DNA from 4 places in the Salipaludibacillus agaradhaerens genome. Region 4 is predicted to be linked to each of the others. Evidence: predicted binding sites of a transcription regulator. Region 4 holds the regulator's gene; each other region holds the start of a gene.
The links. The regulator Rex, encoded in region 4, represses fermentation and respiration genes when NADH is low (regulators of the CRP and FNR family bind a similar motif). The targets are predictions, from matches to a motif close to TTGTGAAATATTTCACAA.
Positions count from the first base shown of each region.

Region 1: the regulator Rex is predicted to act here: its motif matches at 2,109-2,126, upstream of BK581_RS19560 (YwiC-like family protein).
Region 2: the regulator Rex is predicted to act here: its motif matches at 1,991-2,008, upstream of adhE (bifunctional acetaldehyde-CoA/alcohol dehydrogenase).
Region 3: the regulator Rex is predicted to act here: its motif matches at 2,126-2,143, upstream of BK581_RS10640 (anion permease).

Region 1 covers NZ_KV917378.1:4,263,298-4,268,169, forward strand. Annotated here, with positions in the region: gene BK581_RS19545 (NarK family nitrate/nitrite MFS transporter) at 1-506, shown strand, start outside; gene BK581_RS19550 (Crp/Fnr family transcriptional regulator) at 720-1,430, shown strand; gene BK581_RS19555 (hypothetical protein) at 1,489-2,013, opposite strand; gene BK581_RS19560 (YwiC-like family protein) at 2,188-2,916, shown strand; gene BK581_RS19565 (YjzC family protein) at 2,969-3,148, shown strand; gene BK581_RS20205 (hypothetical protein) at 3,876-4,043, shown strand; gene BK581_RS19570 (BMP family ABC transporter substrate-binding protein) at 4,199-4,872, shown strand, end outside.
Region 2 covers NZ_KV917378.1:533,065-537,936, reverse strand. Annotated here, with positions in the region: gene adhE (bifunctional acetaldehyde-CoA/alcohol dehydrogenase) at 1-1,869, opposite strand, end outside; gene BK581_RS02500 (hypothetical protein) at 2,185-3,717, shown strand; gene BK581_RS02495 (hypothetical protein) at 3,825-4,019, opposite strand; gene BK581_RS02490 (hypothetical protein) at 4,137-4,872, opposite strand, start outside.
Region 3 covers NZ_KV917378.1:2,276,658-2,281,529, forward strand. Annotated here, with positions in the region: gene BK581_RS10635 (fumarate hydratase) at 1-581, opposite strand, end outside; gene BK581_RS10640 (anion permease) at 616-2,088, opposite strand; gene BK581_RS10645 (helix-turn-helix transcriptional regulator) at 2,349-3,317, opposite strand; gene BK581_RS10650 (SDR family NAD(P)-dependent oxidoreductase) at 3,435-4,268, shown strand; gene BK581_RS10655 (response regulator) at 4,658-4,872, opposite strand, start outside.
Region 4 covers NZ_KV917378.1:2,086,677-2,091,548, forward strand. Annotated here, with positions in the region: gene BK581_RS09770 (MDR family MFS transporter) at 1-709, opposite strand, end outside; gene BK581_RS09775 (redox-sensing transcriptional repressor Rex) at 1,216-1,854, opposite strand; gene moaC (cyclic pyranopterin monophosphate synthase MoaC) at 1,938-2,417, opposite strand; gene BK581_RS09785 (ABC-F family ATP-binding cassette domain-containing protein) at 2,562-4,499, shown strand.

The DNA.
Region 1 (4,872 bases), 2.2 Mb from region 4:
CAGCAGCTTTTCCGTTATTGACACGTACAGAATTCCCAGAAGTTAATGTGCTTCAAATTGCGTTTATTGGACCATTACTCGGTGCTCTCATTCGCCCGATAGGAGGTTGGTTATCAGATAAACTTGGTGGAGCATTCGTCACGTTTTGGGATATCCTCTTGTTAATCGGAAGTACTCTTGGTGTTATGTATTTTTATAACAGCGGTAACTTTACCGGATTTCTTATTATGTTTATTATCGTATTTATTGCTACTGGTATTGCTAATGGCTCAACATTTAGAATGATCCCTTTTATTTTTGAACAAAAAGAAGCTGCTTCCGTCATTGGTTTTACTTCCGCGATAGCTGCCTATGGCGCTTTTCTAATACCGAGTTTATTTGGTTGGTCAATCGATGTGACCGGTATGGCTAATTTAGCGCTAGGTATTTTTATAGTTTACTACATTGTTAGCTTAGCACTTCATTGGTACTATTACTCTCGAAAAGGAGCAGAAGTTAAGTGTTAAAAAGATAGGTAAAAGCTTGATTATTTAAAAGATGAATGAATAGGTGATCACAGGCTTGATATCAACACTAGCCTGTGATTTTTAGAAAGAATAAACGTCATAAAATAGTCAACTTATTTTACTTTAAAACTTTTAAAATAGTGTTAACATAAACTAAGAGATGATTTTACTCACATTATTTCACTATTTTCTTTTGGCGAGGCGGGAAATGTAATGGAAAAACAAAAGCTAAAAATGAAGCGTTTTTTTAATGAGATTTCTGAGGCTAATAAAGAACTGTTATTAAAAAACGGTTTAGAGATCAATGTTAAAAGCGGCACGTTTTTATTCTATGAAGGTGATTTCCCCGAGCATGTCTATCTTGTAAGATCGGGCAAAGTTAGGCTGAGCAAAATGACGTCAGAAGGTAAAGAGTTTTCTATTCATCTAAAGCAAAAAGATGAACTAGTTGGAGAAGTTGGGCTGTTCAATGAAATGTCCATTAGTGTAACTGCTGAAGTCATAGAAAATGCGTCACTTGTCCGCTTTGATCGACACACATTGGAAGCGCTATTTCGAGAAAATGGTGAAATTGCTGTGGCCTTTATGAAATGGTTTGCCCGACATACCCAATCAACACAGGCTAAATTTAGAGATTTAATTTTGTGTGGTAAAACAGGCGCTATTTATTCAACTTTAATTCGTTTTAGTAATTCCTACGGGATAGAGAAACCAGACGGCGTTTTTATAAATGTGCAATTAACTAACCAAGATATTGCTAACTACATTGGTACTACAAGGGAAAGTGTCAATAGGTTGTTGAATGACTTAAAAAAAGCTGAGGTTCTTTCCATTACAAATGGTTACATCACGATTCATAGGTTGGAATTTTTAAAAGACTACTTGCACTGTGGTGACTGTCCAGTTGAAATATGCACTATCTAAAAACGTTTCTCACGACATGCTATGTTGTGAGAACTTTTCAATTCTCTCAAAGAAGAGATTATCGCTCCTCAACAGGATAAACAGTTAGTGAGTCACCGGAAAAAATCTGTTCACCTTCTGATGTGATAAGCGTGTAAGAATCAGTGTTGTCCACAGTGGGGGGCACTAGGATACCGCGTGCTAGTCGCTTATTATATTGCCAAATTTCCACATTTGTGCCTGCCATTGATCGCTGTCGAGCTTTATCAATATAGTTAGCCCATTTTTGAAACCCATGGTATAAATAGGCTGGTTCACCTTGTTGATCATATCCTAGTAAGGCCTTTTTATCGTCTATCTTAGCGGATAAATCTGTAGCAAGTTCATCGACTAAGTAATAAAGTTCCTTACAACAGTTGAATGGAATATCATCTTCGCACGTTAATATTAAGTTATGATCAGAATTATGATGTTTAAACACGATGTCTATAGGTGCAGACGTTAATGTCTTTCTATAATGATCGTCATGGAATGTAAAGCCATGGTCAAACAATATAGGCGAAATACCGCGTATTGTTGAATAGGAAAATGTGACTGTGAGCATAGACTTTTTACCCCTCCTTAAGTAACACGATAAGATCATTATAGCAGGCTTCAAAAGAAGAGGCTGTGGGGAAAATCACATCACACTAATTAGTCTTGTGATTACCATCACATACAAAGATGTGGACATATAGTACACTCAGTACAATTAAGCATGAGGAAAGAAGGTGATTTCATGAAATGGTATATCCCAAAGGAGCATGGGGCATGGGCGATGTTCATTATCCCATTTTGGACAGGGGCCGCCATCTCTGGCTTATCTTGGCATCATCTTATTTTCTTTATAGGACTGACTGCGCTCTATTTTGCTCAAGCACCACTATTGACGTTTATCAGGCAGCCAAAGCATCAAGATATATGGCCGTCCTTCTTGATATATACAGGAATTGGATTAAGTATAACAGTACCCTACATCGTCAGTGAAGTGTATTTAATTTATATCTTTTTAAGTATTTTGCCACTATTCTTAGTGAATAGTTTGTTTGCAAAATTAAAAAAGGAACGTTTTTTTATAAATGATCTTTCAGCTATCGTAGCTTTGTCAGCTCTTCTGTTATCAGCTTATGTGATTGGATCAGGAGAATTACGGGCAGAAGCTTTTCACTATATGCTTCTTATCATTGTTTTCTTTGTGGCCAGTGTTTTTCATGTAAAGGCTCTTATACGAGAGAAGAATAATAAACCCTTTAAACTGGTGTCACTGGTATATCATATCGTTATTACGGTTTTAGCTTTTCTAACAGGCTGGCTCATGGCTGGAGTAGTCTTTTTATTAACATTAGGTAAAACGGCACTTATTCCTAAAAAATATTTAAGCAAGCCGAGGCAAATTGGGATAGTGGAAATCGTTAACAGTGCTGTTTTTCTAGTTTTATTAGTTAGTGGTTATTATGTCTTTGCCTGAATAAATGCTTGCCAGACCCTCATACTAAGGAAAATAACTTTGAGGTGATAGGATGAGTCAGCGTCATCAATTTAAACCAGGTGATAAAGCCCCTAACAACGGAAAGTATGTGGAAATAGGGGAAACAGGAAGTATGGTACAAAACCCACAACAAATTCATTTGGAGACAGGGGATACGTTTCCAGAAACGAGAAATCATAATCGTGTATGGACATATAAAAGAAAGCCATAATCACGAAGTTCTACTTCCTAAATTAAGTATACAAGTGGTTCGGACCAGTTTCTTTACACGGAAACTGGTTTAAATTTTGCTGACTAGGAACGTCTCCTCGCTAACTCAAAGGTGCCGAGCGACTAGACTGACATCAACTGTACACGTGTTTACAAAGGAGAGATGCTTAATCCTGCCCAAATATAAAACAATGCATCAAGGCCCATACAGTGATCTTTGGCTAAATGATGCGATATATCCTTTCGCTTACTTCATAGGATGATGGGACCTTAGGGCGCCAAGGATACTCAGACAGTCACCGTTTTTCCGCAGTCCTTGAAAAAGAGCGACCAGGTTATATCGATTAGTTTTCATTGTTCAATTTTTATGTTGAAATTTTAATCATAGCTAACGGTCGGTAATGTCCTGATTAAACTCAACTACCAATCAGTGGGGGAAGAACCCAAACGCCCACTGATTGAAGGTTCATTATATTATGACATGCATTCATATGATTTTAAGAGAGTGAAGGTTAAATGAGGTATGAATACACATTCGTTGGAGGCTGGATATAATGTGATACTCTATAGTGAGTTATTTAAATGAGTGTCATTGGCTTAAATACTAGTCGTTCATAGGTCATTTAAGATAGAGAGTTTTAAAGAGAAGGCGCTCACTTTACAATTAACTATTGTAATTACCTTTATTTTTTGCGATTCTTTATAATAGCCAAAGAAAGGAGAAGGTTATGCGGTTATTATTTGGTGTAATTATTTTTTCTGTTGTTTCTTTACTTGCATTCTTCATGATAGTGAATGGCACTGATGTACCAGTTGAAGTTGCTGTTATAGTGGCATTGCTATTGGGTGGCGTGATAGAGTGGCTCTTTCATCGTTTTATAAAAGTACGTCATTAAGACGTTAAAGAACTTTACTTAAGATAGGAAATAGTCTTTTAAAATGAGTAAGCAGCTAAAAAGTGATTAAAGCTTACTTCTGAGAAAACTAGGATACATGGTTTTCTTTATCATGAATACATTAATTAAAAAAGGCCAGCAAGGAGGTCCTTAAAATGAAATACATGAACTTATTGATTATTTGTTCCCTTTTATTCCTTTTAACTGGCTGTTCTAGTTCTGGTAGTCAAGACCTGTATACAAGTAAAATAGGTTTACTTCTACCACACACCATTGACGATCAAGGATGGAATAGCAAAGGTTACCGAGGTATGCTAAAAGTCCAATCCTCTTTAAATATGGAGATCTTAATGCGAGAGGATACAAGTACGTATGAATCTGTTAGCACAGCTGTGCAAGAGTTTGTAAGAGAAGATGTATCTTTAATCATTGGTCATAGCCATATTTACGCTGATATTTTTATGATGTTAAAAGATGAGTACCCTGATATCCATTTTGTTAGTTTTAATGGTGATGTAGAAGGTGATAATATTACAAGCCTTCATTTTGAAGGGTATGCAATGGGGTATTTTGCTGGAATGCTAGCTAGTGAGCTTTCCGAAACAGAGATCATTGGCGTTATTGGGGCATTTCAATTTCAACCAGAAGTCCAAGGATTTAAAGATGGTGCAATCTTTCATAATCCTAATACCACAGTACTTGTCGATTATGTGGATAGCTGGATAAACAAAGATAAAGCGATAACTATATTTCATGATATGAAGGAAGAAGAAAGTGATATCTTTTATCCAGCAGGAGATGGATTCCATATTGACATTATAGAGGAAGT
Region 2 (4,872 bases), 1.6 Mb from region 4:
GTTATTCTCTTTATCAGTAATAACTGAGAAAGATGTTACCTCAGAACCTGTACCTGAAGTAGTCGGTATTGCAACAAACTGGGCTTTATTGCCTAGCTTAGGATATTTAAATACACGTTTACGAATATCTAAGAATTTTTGTTTAAGGCCATGGAACTCCAAATCTGGATGCTCATAGAAAACCCACATACCTTTTGCAGCATCCATCGCTGAACCTCCGCCAAGGGTGATAATGACATCTGGCTCGAATGCTCTCATTCTTTCTGCCCCTGCCATAACGGTTTCGATAGATGGATCTGGTTCTACGTCAGAGAACACATCGTATTGAACTTTATCTTGTCGTTTATTTAAATAATAAAGAACTTTATCAACATAACCTACTTTCACCATCATTGGGTCAGTAATTATCATCGCTCGTGAGATGTTAGGCATTTTTTCTAAATATTGAGTCGCATTTTTTTCGAAATACACTTTTGGTGGAATTTTAAACCATTGCATATTATTTTTTCTCTTCCCTATTTTTTTGACGTTTACAAGATTAACTGTTCCAACATTTTGAGAGACAGAGTTTCTACCATATGAACCACAACCTAACGTTAAAGATGGGATGTAGCCATTGTAGATATCTCCGATTGCACCTTGGGAAGATGGCGAATTAGCGATAACACGGCCAGCTTTCATTCTTAATCCATATTCTCTAATAAGATCGTCATTGTCGGAATGGATAACCGCAGAGTGACCAAGCCCACCAAACTCAAGCATTTCCTCAGCGCGCTTAAAGCCTTCTTCGTGATTTTTAACTTTATAGCAAGCAAGTACTGGGCTTAATTTCTCTCGTGATAACGGAGACTCTGGTCCTACAGTTTTCAGTTCTGCAATAAGTATCTTCGTTTCTTGAGGTACTGTTACTCCAGCAAGTTTCGCAATTTCAGCAGCTGGCTTACCAACGATCTGTGGATTAACGGCACACGTATCTTCATTAATAACAAGCTTTTCAACTTTTTTACGTTCTTCATCACTTAAGAAGTGACACTTATTATCAATTAATAACGCTTTCGTTTCTTCGTAAATTTCTTTATCAATAATAACTGCTTGTTCAGAAGCACAAATCATCCCGTTATCAAATGTTTTCGAAAGAATGAGATCATTTACTGCTTGCTTAACGTTAGCTGTTTTTTCAATGTAACAAGGCACGTTCCCTGGACCCACGCCTAACGCCGGTTTACCTGTACTATAAGCCGATTTAACCATTCCAGCTCCGCCAGTAGCCAGAACAACTGCAACACCTGGATGGTTCATTAATTGCTGAGTGGCTTCAATAGATGGTGCTTCAATCCATTGGATACAACCTTCAGGTGCACCAGCCTTCACCGCTGCTTGGTGTAACACGTCCGCGGCTTTCGCACTACATTTTTGTGCGGATGGATGAAAAGCAAAAATGATGGGATTACCTGTTTTAATAGAAATAAGTGCTTTGAACATCGTTGTTGAAGTTGGATTTGTCACAGGAGTTACACCTGCAACTACACCTACTGGTTCAGCAATTTCAATCATTTCTTCGTGTTCATTCTCGTTGATGACGCCGATTGTTTTATCATACTTAATAGCATTGTGAACATATTCTGTCGCGAAGATATTTTTGATAATCTTATCTTCGTAAACACCTCTGCCTGTTTCTTCAACAGCCATTTTTGCTAACGGCATGTGCTGATCTAAACCAGCAAGGGCCATTTCATGTACGATCGAGTTAATTTGCTCCTGATCGAAGGTCAACAATGTTTGATGGGCCTTCTTTCCTTGCTCAACTAGCGTGTTAATCATTTTTGTTGTGTCATTAACTTTCTTTAACTTCTTTTCTTCAACAGCCATGATAAATGCCTCCTTCAATATGTGAAAATATTCACATGAGTTTTTAAATTTTTTAAGCGCTTATTTAATTTATATTACACTTTGATTATAGCCTCTCACGACAAAAATTTAAATGAACAAATTGTGAAGTATTTCACATTCACAATGACAGCGTATTCATTTTGACTTTTTTATGACAAAATATTTTTATGCCTTGATTTTAACCAGTTTAAACTGTCGACCTGTTAAAATTGTACTGGCTCATATTGTGAAATAGTATGAAATAGGGTAATATTTTACGAGGTATATAACACATAAATGATAAGGGGTTAGTAAATGGCAGATCAAATGATGAATGTTCAACTTTTTAATCAGTTTTGGATTTTACTGTTTTTTCTTATTCCAATGATCCTTATTTCTAGAACGATCGTTGCTGGAACACGGTATTCTCCTATTTTAATTATTGTTATTTTTGGTTTAGCAATGGGATATATTTTAGTTGTCAGTGATGTGGCAACTCCTGGTTTAGCTGAATTCCCATTCGTTAGTTTAATGGCGGGGACAACAATTATTGCCCTAACTGTGTCTTTCTTTGTTGGTGGGCAGGAGCTAAGGAAGATACTCAGCAATAAAGAAGATGACACGGAATTATCAATCGTTCCTTCTGAGGAAGAAACAGTCTTAGGTACAAATCGTACTCAGCTCATTTTTATTGTAAGATCATTCTTTTTATTACTTGGTTTAGAAGGTTTGACACGCCTTATTTTAGGGACAGGGGTAGAAGCACCGTTAAGTAAATATTACCCTCTTATTGGGTATATAGGTCTTGTTGGCGCTCTTATATGCATTGATACGAAGGCCATTGTCATGAATAAGCGTCACTATATGAGCAAAGGGATTATAGAGATTGCAGGAATATTTGTCGTTCTTATTCTTTCCTATCATATAGCTCAAATTATCCAGCCGCTTATTGCTTTACCACAAATTTTCTTTGCTATGATGATTGCTGCCGGGTTAGGTGCCATAATGTATCGTTGGTCATTTGGTCCAACTATTAGAGCACTTTTATTCGGAGGTATTCCTGTCGTTTTAGCTGGAAACTTCATGATCGGTGGATCGCGAATTGGTGAAGCGTTTACTATTGATGGGATAAACTCAGTCTTAGTTTACGGCTTCTTCGGACAGTTAATGTGGATGTTCGGTGGTATCGCACTACTAATGTTCTTTTCGCGAACAAATCATACTCGAAACTTGGCGCCGGGGATGGCAGGTGCACTGTCCCACTCCGGTTTAACAGGAGCATGTACAGCTGGTGACTTTGGAGATATAGCCGCAAGACGGGCTCCTATTATGATTAACATCCCATTTTTTGGACACATTTTTGTTTTCTCAATTTTAGCTATTAGTGCTGAACGTGGTGAGCTTTGGATCTTCCCTACTTTAATATTAGTCTCAGTAGGCATTATATTGACTATTTTTTCACTTCGACAACTTCGCCGGGCAGATGGAAGCGATAGAAAAGAAGTTAATGCCCTCATGCAGTTTTCTTTTGGCTGGCAGATTTGTGCCGTATTTGGTGGGTTAGTCCTTCTTAGTCTCGCTACTATTCCGATGGACTATGGCGCTATGGCTCAAACAAGCGCTATTTCTCATTTCGGTCTTTTTGCAGCCATTCAAGGTGGTATGTTTGGGACAGAAGCTGCTGCTTTAATACCGTTTATTTTTTCTATGCCATTTCTCGTTCACCCTCTCGTATTCTTTATGTTCGGGAAGGCTATGGAGATGGATGGCCACATGCCTGTCAAACCTGTTTACACATTATTCTTTATTGGGCTTATAGGAGTGGCCACTGGCTTGTTCTTCTTATAAGAAGAAACACAATTGAAGATGGCATTTAGATGCTAAATAATTATCAATAAGGTTCCGACCATCAATCTTTGGTGGTCGGAACTTTCTTAGTTAGCCCTTTTAATATTTTATTGCCCAACTATCTGCAAGCAAAGGTGGTTTACTTTGTAGGTCACTACCACGACAATAAATCCTAATTCCCCTTTACTTCCCCTCCTAATAGATGAGATGCGATAAAACTTATCAATCTGTAAAGCACAATACCTTTCCATCGCTTCTTCCTGAATCACTCCTACTGGCAAAGTAGTGTTCAACAAACACATAATACGAATCTCCAATCAGGACATAGACGTCCTGTACTCCCGCCTAATAGATTTACCTCTTCTCTCTATTTTGACGCGAAATTTTTACGGACAGTTATTTGTGATAAAATGTGTTTACTAAATAATTACTTTCCCCGCCTTATTTGGTACTTTATTTACTGTCTTTAATAGGATTGTTAAAGAGACTAATTTTGTTATAAAGTAATCCCTATTTTCTGCTGTAAAAGAGCGAATGTGGCAAGAATGTTTTTGGGAAAACCCCCACTTCTCCAAAAGAAAATACACTTTTTCTATGTCATTCATCTCGAGATCATCACGGTTTATCGGTATGTCAAGGTACATCTTCCCAGTTGTCCAGTCTAAATTATCAAATAAATCCACACTATGCGTAAATGGTTCTGCTGTTTCTCTTCTATTTGTCGATATATCATTCACTGTGACTGACAGCCAGCGTGGCCATTGACGATTTATCCTATCTTTTTCATATTCTAATTGAATGACTCCTTCGTACGTTAAACGTTGCCTGTAATAAACTTGTATAAGCCGCTGTTTTTTCATTACATTATCTTGTGGTGCAACTGCCGTCTCTTGTGTCCCAACTAAGAGAGAAAAGTCAGCCCAGCTACTGTTTAAATCCATTCTTAAAATGTCCTCTGCCAACATAAGCAGGTCGTCATAAAGCATACCCTCCCCTTTTCCAACATTTCCTTGATTTAAATTATTTACGTGCAACCATTTTTTCAATCGGTTATCATTTATTTCAAACCACCGTATATTCAATTGGTCGCAAAGTTGTTTATAGCGATCTTTTAAATGAGATGAAGCTAAAATAAAATTAAGCGCATTAACCTTT
Region 3 (4,872 bases), 190 kb from region 4:
CCGATGCCAACGCCTACGATAATCGGTGGACAGGGATTTCCTCCCGCATTAGTGACTGAATCTACGATGAAATCCATCACGCCTTCGATACCTTCTGAAGGTTTACACATTTTCACTGCGCCCATATTTTCACTTCCGGCTCCTTTAGGGAGGATTTGAATGTGAAGTTGGTCACCTTCTACTACTTCCGTATGGATAACAGCTGGTGTGTTATCCCCTGTATTCACACGATTTAATAAAGGGTCTGCTACAACAGATTTTCTTAAGTACCCGTCTGTATAACCTTGTCGCACACCTTCGTTGATTGCTTCAGTCATACTACCGCCTACAATTTTGACTTGTTGGCCAAGTCGCACAAGTATGACTGTAATACCTGTATCCTGACACATCGGCACATTATCATGACGCGCTAATGACACATTTTTAATAATTTTGTCTAAGCTATATTTCCCAAAGTCAGATTCTTCTTTCTCCAACCCTTGCTTCAACAGTACTTCAACGTCTTCCGGCAAATCATAAGCTGCTTTGATACAAAGTTCTCTTACTTTATCTGTTATCGTTCTCGTCGATATTTCTCTCATGTCATAACCCCCGCTTTTTTAATTCATCTATGGTTTACCAAAGACCTAACAGCTTCCACCATAGCCCACCGATACCAAGCCATACAATTATGTGAATGACGGATATAATAAGCCCTAGTGACCACCACTTGTTTTGACTCACGTAACCCGATCCGAAAAACACAGGAGCAGGACCACAGCTGTAATGTGTTAAACAACCAAACAAGTTACTAAAAAACGCAAGGATGAGTGCAGATACAAGTGGCGGAGCGCCTGCTGCTACTAAAACAGCAAGGAAAGCAGCGTACATAGCACTTACATGCGCCGTATTACTCGCAAAGAAATAATGTGAATAGAAGTAGACGACTGCAAGAATAATCAACGTCCATATCCAGTTAAAGCCACTTACCATATCACCCATGAGTGCACTGAACCAAGGAATCATTCCTAATTCGTTTAAGAAGGACGCTAGCATGACAAGCACAGCAAACCACACGAGAGTATCCCAGGCGCCTTCTTCTTTTTTAATATCAGCCCACGTTAATACTTGGCTTATAAGAAGGACAGATAAACCGATAAAAGCAGTGGCCGTGGCACTGATCTCAAAGTTCGACCCGAATATCCACAAAACGAGAACTAAGAGGAAAACACCGATCATTGCCCATTCTTCTCGTTTAAGGGAACCCATCTCTTTCAATTTATCAGCTGCCATTGTTGTTGCAGCTGGTGTTTCTTTTATTTCTGGAGGATACAACTTATAGATGACAAATGGAATTAGAATTAAACTAATAAGTCCAGGAACAAGTGCCGCTAATGCCCACCCCGTCCAAGACAGTGTTTCCCCTGTAATATCAAACGCAATTTGCATCGCTAAAGGGTTCGCAGCCATCGCAGTTAGGAACATTGCCGACGTGATCATATCCCCTTGAAATGTTACCTTTGTTAAGTAGCTTCCAATTTTTCTTTCAGTTCCGTCACCAACTTTTGAGCCATAGCTCTCTGAAAGTGAACGGACAATAGGAAACAAAATACCTCCTGAACGCGCCGTATTTGATGGCATCGCCGGTGATAAAATTAAATCACTTGCCACTATGGAATAAGAAAGTCCCAGTGTTTTTTTACCAAATCGCTTTACAAAAAGATACGCGACACGTGAACCTAATCCCGTCTTGATGAAACCACGAGAAATAAAGAAGGCGATAACGATAAGCCAAATCGTGGAATTTTGAAAACCTGATAGAGCTTCATCTATTGTCAGTGTCTGTGTCAGGACGGTGGCCGTTAACGCTAAAATAGCCACACTTCCCATTGGAAGAGGTTTAATGATAAGTCCAACTATCGTCGCCACAAAAATAGAAAAAAGATGCCATGCTTCTTGTTCTAGTCCTGCTGGTGCTGGGATAAACCAAAGAATGATGCCAATAGCTAATGTGATAAACAGAGGTTTCCATTTCACATCTGTTGGACGCCTGTTGTCTGATTTAGCCGTCTGGCTGCTTTGTCTCTTCTGCTTTACTGCCTGTGCCATACTATTCACTCCTTTTTTTAGACGAAGATCAAAAAGTTTGTGAAAAAAATCACATAATGTCTTAAAAAAAAGCCACTTTCATCTTCGCCAGACTCCTTAATCTTTCATCTTAATCGTATTAGAAAACCTGCGGCACAGATAGAAAATGAAAGTAGTTAAAGTGTTTTGAAAGTAAAAAAAGTAACGGCAGTAAAACCACATTTTGTCCAATTTAATAGCTATGTATTACACAGTCTCATACTCTCTTTCTAAATTGTCTCTTATCTCCCAAGCTTATGGGAAACAACAATCGATTCTGCTAATTGAAAAATCTTATGATGGAGATCTTCAGGTTCAATAATGATAAGCTGGTCTGCAAATCCGAGAAGATATCTTTTGGCGTCCTCTTCTGTATGAAATGATAATTTAACAGGTATGAAAGAGTCATGATCTTGAGCTCTAACTTCTACTACCCGTACAAAATGATTAGTAAAAGATAATGTTAGCAGCAATGATTTAGGCACCTTCACCCAAACATCATAAATAGGTAATTCTTCTATAAATGCTTTTTTGGAAGCTTCCCAATAACGAGCAATGTTAAAGTGCTTCGGTCTACAAAATGTCTCGTCAATAGTGACTGCAGTATGAATTCGTGACGCCCTGTAATTTCTAATTTCTCCATTTTCTTTAGCTGCAATGAAATACCAGTTGACCCCTTTAGCCACTAACCCAAGGGGTTCAACAATACGCTCACTTATTTGACCATCTGCTCGCTCGTAAACAATTTTTAATTTATGATCTTGCCATATAGCATCTTTCAAAACATCGAAAGTGTCTATTTTTTCTTTCCTACTTCGCCATGAACTGGTGTCAATATAAATCCGGTTCCAAACCTCTTTTGCTTTTTCACGATATATAGCAGGAATTGAGGAGATAACTTTATTTCTAGCTTCCTCTGATGGACGGGTCAATCCTAAATCGTCGAGTAATTGGTCCGACGGTGAAACAAACAACGCTTGTATTTCTGATTCTTTTAATCCCGTTAAATTAGTTTGAAAATTTTCGAGTAATGACCATCCCCCGTTTTTTCCACGTTCAGCAAAAACAGGGATACCGGCTCCGCTTAAAGCGTCCATATCCCGATAAATTGTGCGTTCAGATACTTCTAATTTTTCCGCCAATTCATTTGCAGTCATTCTCCCTTGAGCTTGCAGCATCAACAGAATCGTGAGCAATCGATCTCCCCTCATTCATCATCACCTTTTCACTCATCATTTATAGCTATAGTCATTTAATTAAATATGACACTTGTTGTCAAGTATAAGCTTTTATAATAAAGCTATCATATAACGAAAGGAATGGGATCTATGAAGTCACTAAAAGGGAAAGTTGCTCTCGTAACAGGAGGGAGCAGAGGAGCTGGTAGAGGTATAGCTATAGAGCTAGGGAAAGCTGGTGCGACGGTGTATATCACAGGTCGCAGTGTAAAAGGAGCTTCTACTAATCAGTGGCCTGGTACAATCGACGATACTGTCTCACAAATTGAAGCTCACGGTGGAAAAGGGATAGCAATCCAATGTGACCATACTCACGATTCAGAAACGGAAGCCGTTATTAATAAAATTCGTACAGAAGAGGGACAATTGGATGTGTTAGTTAATAATGTATGGGGAGCACATGACCTAAGTATTGATGCCAAACCTTTTTGGGACTTATCATTACAGAATTGGGACACGATGTTTACTGCAGGTGTTCGCGCCCAGTTAGCTACGAACTACTTTGCAATGCCACTCCTTCGTGAAAATAACCAAGCACTTATTATTCACACGACCTTCTGGGATGACGACAAGTACATCGGTCATTTTTATTACGATTTAGCCAAGCATTCACTCATTCGTATGGCTCATGGCCTTTCAATCGAGTTAAAAACGGACAATATTGCTGTTCTCGCCATTTCACCAGGATTTATGAGAACAGAACTTGTGTTGAAATACCATGAATTAGATGAGAAGCATTGGCAAGAGGCAGAAGAATTAACGGGAAGTGAAACGCCTCATTATGTCGGGCGTGGAATATTAGCTTTAGCTAGTGATCCCAATGTTATGGAGAAAAGCGGGAAGGTGTTTAAAGTAGGAGACTTAGCCAAAGAATATCAGTTTAGTGATATAGACGGACGTTATATTCCCCCTTTCACACTATAAAACAAACCATCAATCAGGGGGAGTTTTCGTTCTTCCCACTGATTGACCCGTTTAGTGAATCAGGACATTAGCGTCCGTTAGCTCCCACCTATATAGAGTAACCTCTCCTCACTATTTTGACATGGACGTTTACGGACGCTTATCTATGATAAATATTAATATGAAAACTCACAACGCAAATGATTTGTATAAAATAATCATCCTCTTTAAAAAATGACCATTGTCTTTATCTCTCAGGACACACGAACGTTGGACATTAAAAGGCCATGTTCACTAGCCTCATTGTCTCTCTGAAATTTTACAAAAAAGAACAACCGCAGTATACAAACAGCGGCTGTCCACATAAAAAAGTATTTTCTCCCGCCCGCCTAATTCTACAGGCACTACTCTCATTTTTCACAAATAGCAAAATCTAGCGAGGTAACATGATAAATAACAGAAGGCCTTCCAACTGTGTGATAATTCATCGTTTCTTCAACCATGCCTAATTCAAGTAAATAAGCTAAATATTTTCTCACTGACACTCGGGAAATCCCTGTTTCTTCTGCCAGCATATCTGTCGTAAACGATGCCCTTTCGGAAGCTTCAATGGTCTTTATGACTT
Region 4 (4,872 bases):
TAACACCTAACACGACTAGAGCTAAATTCACTGGAGCAGTTAAATGCGCTAGTTCAGATACCCTCCCAAGTGCTAGTAAAATCGAGCCAACACCAAGCGTTACAGTGAAGAACCCCCATTTATCAAAACGGATACCTGACATTTTTTCAGACTTTTGAAGATACATATAAGAAAAGATCAATCCTAAAAGACCTGTAGGAATATTACATAAAAACAGCCATGGCCATGATCCAAGTTCAATAATGACACCGCCTAATGTTGGACCAATGGTTGGGGCCATCATGGCGGCCACTCCCCAAACACCTGTGGCTAGTCCTCTCTCATCACGAGGAAATACCTCAAAGATAAGGGCTAGAGAGAGCGGCATCATAACGCCACCACCTATGCCTTGCAGACCTCTAAAAGCAATTAAGGAGGGTAAATTCCAAGAAAGTGAACCTAGTAGTGATCCAAGTAAGAATACTGCGAGCCCAGCCATATAAAGTTGCTTCTTACCAAATTTATCACCTAAAAAACCGGTCAGCGGCATAACCATCCCCATAGTGACCATAAAAATCGTAATGACCCAGCCAGTAGCGACCGCATCAGCCTCAAACACAGTCATTAAATGAGGGACTGCGGGATTTAACATACTATTATTTAAAATGATGGTAAAAGTACCTAATAAAACGGTTATGACCACAAGCCATTTTTGCGAGATTTTTGCCATAAATAAGACAGCCTTCTTTCGGTTCACGAAATAGTAATCTATTTCTACTATACCATGAGTTTCATTAATTAAAATTAAAAATGCATATATATCTATTTGAACGAAATACAGCTGCAAAAAACGTTTTATCACATTGGTTTTTCGCTATAGACTGACCCGTTCCCATAGGTTCATCTTCAGTGACAGTCCTTTTTATTACAAAAATCATGTCTTCTGTAGATGGTTCGTTAATCATTGACGACTTTTAATTATTCCTGCGCTTGGATGTTCGTTCACTCATTTTAACAACAGTCTTCTTTACAGCGTTCAGTCATCCATTCTTTGTCTTACGAGCCTTGCGTCATTCAGGTACGGATGACCTGTCCAAATTACCCGCAGTCGTGTAACACTCATCTAGGTACTATATCTTCTCTAATGAACACTTTTCTCCTCTACAATGTTAAAAGCTGCCTATTATAAGGCAGCTTTTAACACGATGCAGCTCATATTTTAAGTATCAACTTTCTCTATAAAGGATAGTGCTTTAAAAAGTAGATGAGGGATTGAAGTTCCACTGACAGATCAATATGATGAACACGAACGTCAGACGGAACCGACAGTCTCGCAGGCGTAAAATTCAAAATCCCTTTAATACCTGCTTTTACTAAGTCATCAGCGATAGGTTGTGCCGCTTGAGATGGCACAGTCAAAATGACCACTTCCACACTGCTTTCCGCCACACGCTCTTTAAATTCATCCAGATGATAAACGGGCACACCACCTATTTCTTTCCCAACCTTATCTGCTGCTACATCAAATGCCATATCAATTTTTGTATTATTGCTTTTGCTAAAATTATAATTTAAAAAAGCCGTTCCTAAATTACCAACCCCAACAAGTGTCACCTTCGTTAATTCATCTTGGTCAAGCGTTTTTCTGAAAAAAGATAATAGATAATTCACGTTATATCCGTAGCCTTTTTTGCCGAGAGCACCAAAATAGGAAAAATCCCTACGTATTGTGGCTGAATCGACCTTTACCGCTTCACTTAATTCTGAAGATGAGACGCGGTGTTTACCTGACGCTTGTAAGCCTTCTAAAAATCGATAGTACAATGGCAATCGTTTTGCTGTTGCCTGAGGAATTTTTGCTTGATCTAGATCCATAACTGCTCCGCCTCCTTCTTAAATATAATAGCTACCTTGGCTAACCAACTAAGTATTAAAATGCATTCATTAAGTTAAGTATGTTATCGTTTAAAATCCCCATTTTTTCCACCCGTTTTCTCCACGAGAAATGTCTCACCAATGACCATCCCTTTATCCACTGCTTTGCACATATCATATATAGTCAATGCGGTCGCAGAAGCTGATGTTAGCGCTTCCATTTCTACTCCTGTATTCCCTTTTGTCTTAACTGACGCTTCAATTTTCAATTGGTATGTATCAGCATTCACATCCCAATCAAAACGAATATCGACTCCTGACAGTGCTAACGGATGACACATTGGAATCCACTGAGACGTATTTTTAGCAGCCATAATCCCTGCAACTTGCGCCACACTGAGAACATCCCCTTTAGCCATCGTCCCTTGTTGGATATTTTCATAGATTTCTTTAGTGACAAAAAGACTTGTTTGGGCCACTGCTGTTCGAACTGTTTCCTGTTTATCGGAAATATCAACCATACGTGCCCGACCTTGTTCATTAAAGTGTGTGAAGTCTCCCATGTTTATCCCCCTTTTTTCCACTTCTATTGTACACTATTTTTTCACAATCTGCATAATAAAGCATGGAAGTCTTGCGATAAACCTTTTCTCTCATGTACACTTAGCTTGTGAACGGTACGGAAATTGAATTGTGAGGTTACAGTGATGATTTTATTACAATGTACACAATTGTCGAAGTCATTCGGTACAGAGAAAATACTCTCCGATGTAAAATTAGAAATAAAAAGTCGGGAGCGTATCGCCCTTGTAGGCAGAAACGGGGCCGGTAAATCAACGCTTCTGAAAATTCTAACCGGTGAGTTATCGTACGACTCAGGGCAAATTGTCATTCCTAAGGATGTCAGTATGGGTTACTTAGCGCAAAATAGCGGCCTTCATACAGAAAGAAGTATATGGGACGAAATGATGACCGTTTTTGAGCCACTTCGGAAAATGGAAGCATCTTTGCGAGCACTTGAGGAGAAAATGAGTGATCCATCTCAAAAAGATCATGTTAAAATTCTTCAAGAATATGATCAGCTACAGCAAGACTTTAAAGATAAGGGTGGCTTTCAATACGAGGCTGATACACGAAGTATTTTATCAGGATTAAGTTTTAACCATTTTGATTATAATACGTCCATCTCATCGTTAAGTGGGGGACAAAAAACCCGACTTTCACTCGGTAAATTGCTTTTATCAAAGCCTGATTTACTCATTTTGGACGAACCTACAAACCATTTGGACATTGCCACTTTAACTTGGCTCGAACAATACTTATCTGGTTATGACGGAGCAGTGTTGATCGTCTCACACGATCGCTATTTTTTAGACAAAGTTGTGGATTATGTCTATGAGCTATCCTTTCATCAAACAGTTAAATATACCGGTAATTACTCGAAGTATTTAGAGCAAAAAGCTGCTCGATTAGAGCAAGAAATGAAGCTTTATGAAAAACAACAGGACGAGATGAAGCGACTTGAAGAATTCGTGCAAAAAAACCTTGCCCGCGCCTCTACTAGTAATCGTGCGAAAAGCCGGCGCAAACAGTTAGAACGTATGACGGTGATGGACAGGCCTAAATCGGATGATTATTCAGCCAATTTTCATTTTGATATCCAAAAGCAGAGTGGAAATGACGTGCTTACAATTGACGATCTCACACTAGGTTATGATGGACATGTTCTGTTTAAGCAGGCAAATCTAAGGCTTACTCGAGGGGAAAGCCTCGCTCTTATTGGGCCAAATGGTATTGGAAAATCCACGCTCATAAAGGCCATTGCAGGGAAACATAAGCCATTGAACGGAAATATTACTTATGGCAGTAACGTCACAATCGGTTATTATGATCAAGAGCAGGCAGCACTCAGCTCGAATAAAACGGTCCTTCAAGAGCTCTGGGATGACTATCCAGACACGAATGAAAAAGATATACGGACGGTCCTTGGAAACTTTCTTTTCAGTGGTGAAGACGTGTTAAAAATCGTCTACGATTTAAGTGGTGGTGAAAAGGCAAGATTGGCGTTAGCCAAATTAATGATGCAAAAGGCAAACTTGCTCATCCTTGATGAACCTACCAACCACTTAGATTTAGACAGTAAAGAAGTATTAGAAAACGCACTTATTGAGTATCCAGGGACATTACTCTTCGTCTCCCATGATCGTTATTTTGTTAATCGCATGGCCACAAGGGTAGCTGAATTATCTCAAACAGGGATGATGAGTTACTTAGGTGATTATGATTATTACGCGACTAAAAAAGCTGAGCAGGCAGAACTGCAGCGACTCAAGGAAAGTGAAACACCTGTTATTCACTCCTCCTCTAACACCAGTGATAAAACAGCTAAAGCCGACTATGCTAAAAGCAAAGAGCAACAAAAAGTAGCTCGTCAACGGCAGCGTCGTATTGAAAAAGTAGAACAGGCGATCGAAGAAAATGAGCTTACGATCAGTGAATTAGAAGAAACGCTTTGTGATCCGGCCATTTTTCAGGATCATGAAAAAGTGGCAGACCTTCATCAACAATTAGAAACAGCTAAACATACTCTTGAAGAACTAATGGAAGAATGGGAAACGTTACAGCTAGATGAGGAAGGATCATAAAACATCCCTTCGAAGTGGTGTTATCATTATTCTCGCACTGATTGGTAGTTGAGTTAAACAGGACGTTAGATCCCACCTAAATAGATGTCGTTCTCCTCTCTATTTTGAATAGGGAGTTTTATGAACGAGATTATCCGTCATAAAAACGACACCGCGACATCACATTTCGCGGTGTCGTTTTACACGTTAGTACCTGTTAATAACTGATGAATTAATAACTTTCTCATGTATGTCTACTGTGTATAAGTAATATAAAACGGTATGTGCCTTAAAGATTCACTGGAAAACGTCATTATTTTCTGACATATCCACACTATTCACAGGTTCATCCACAAGTAAATCACTTATATCTCTTTATTTTTGCATGTTATAC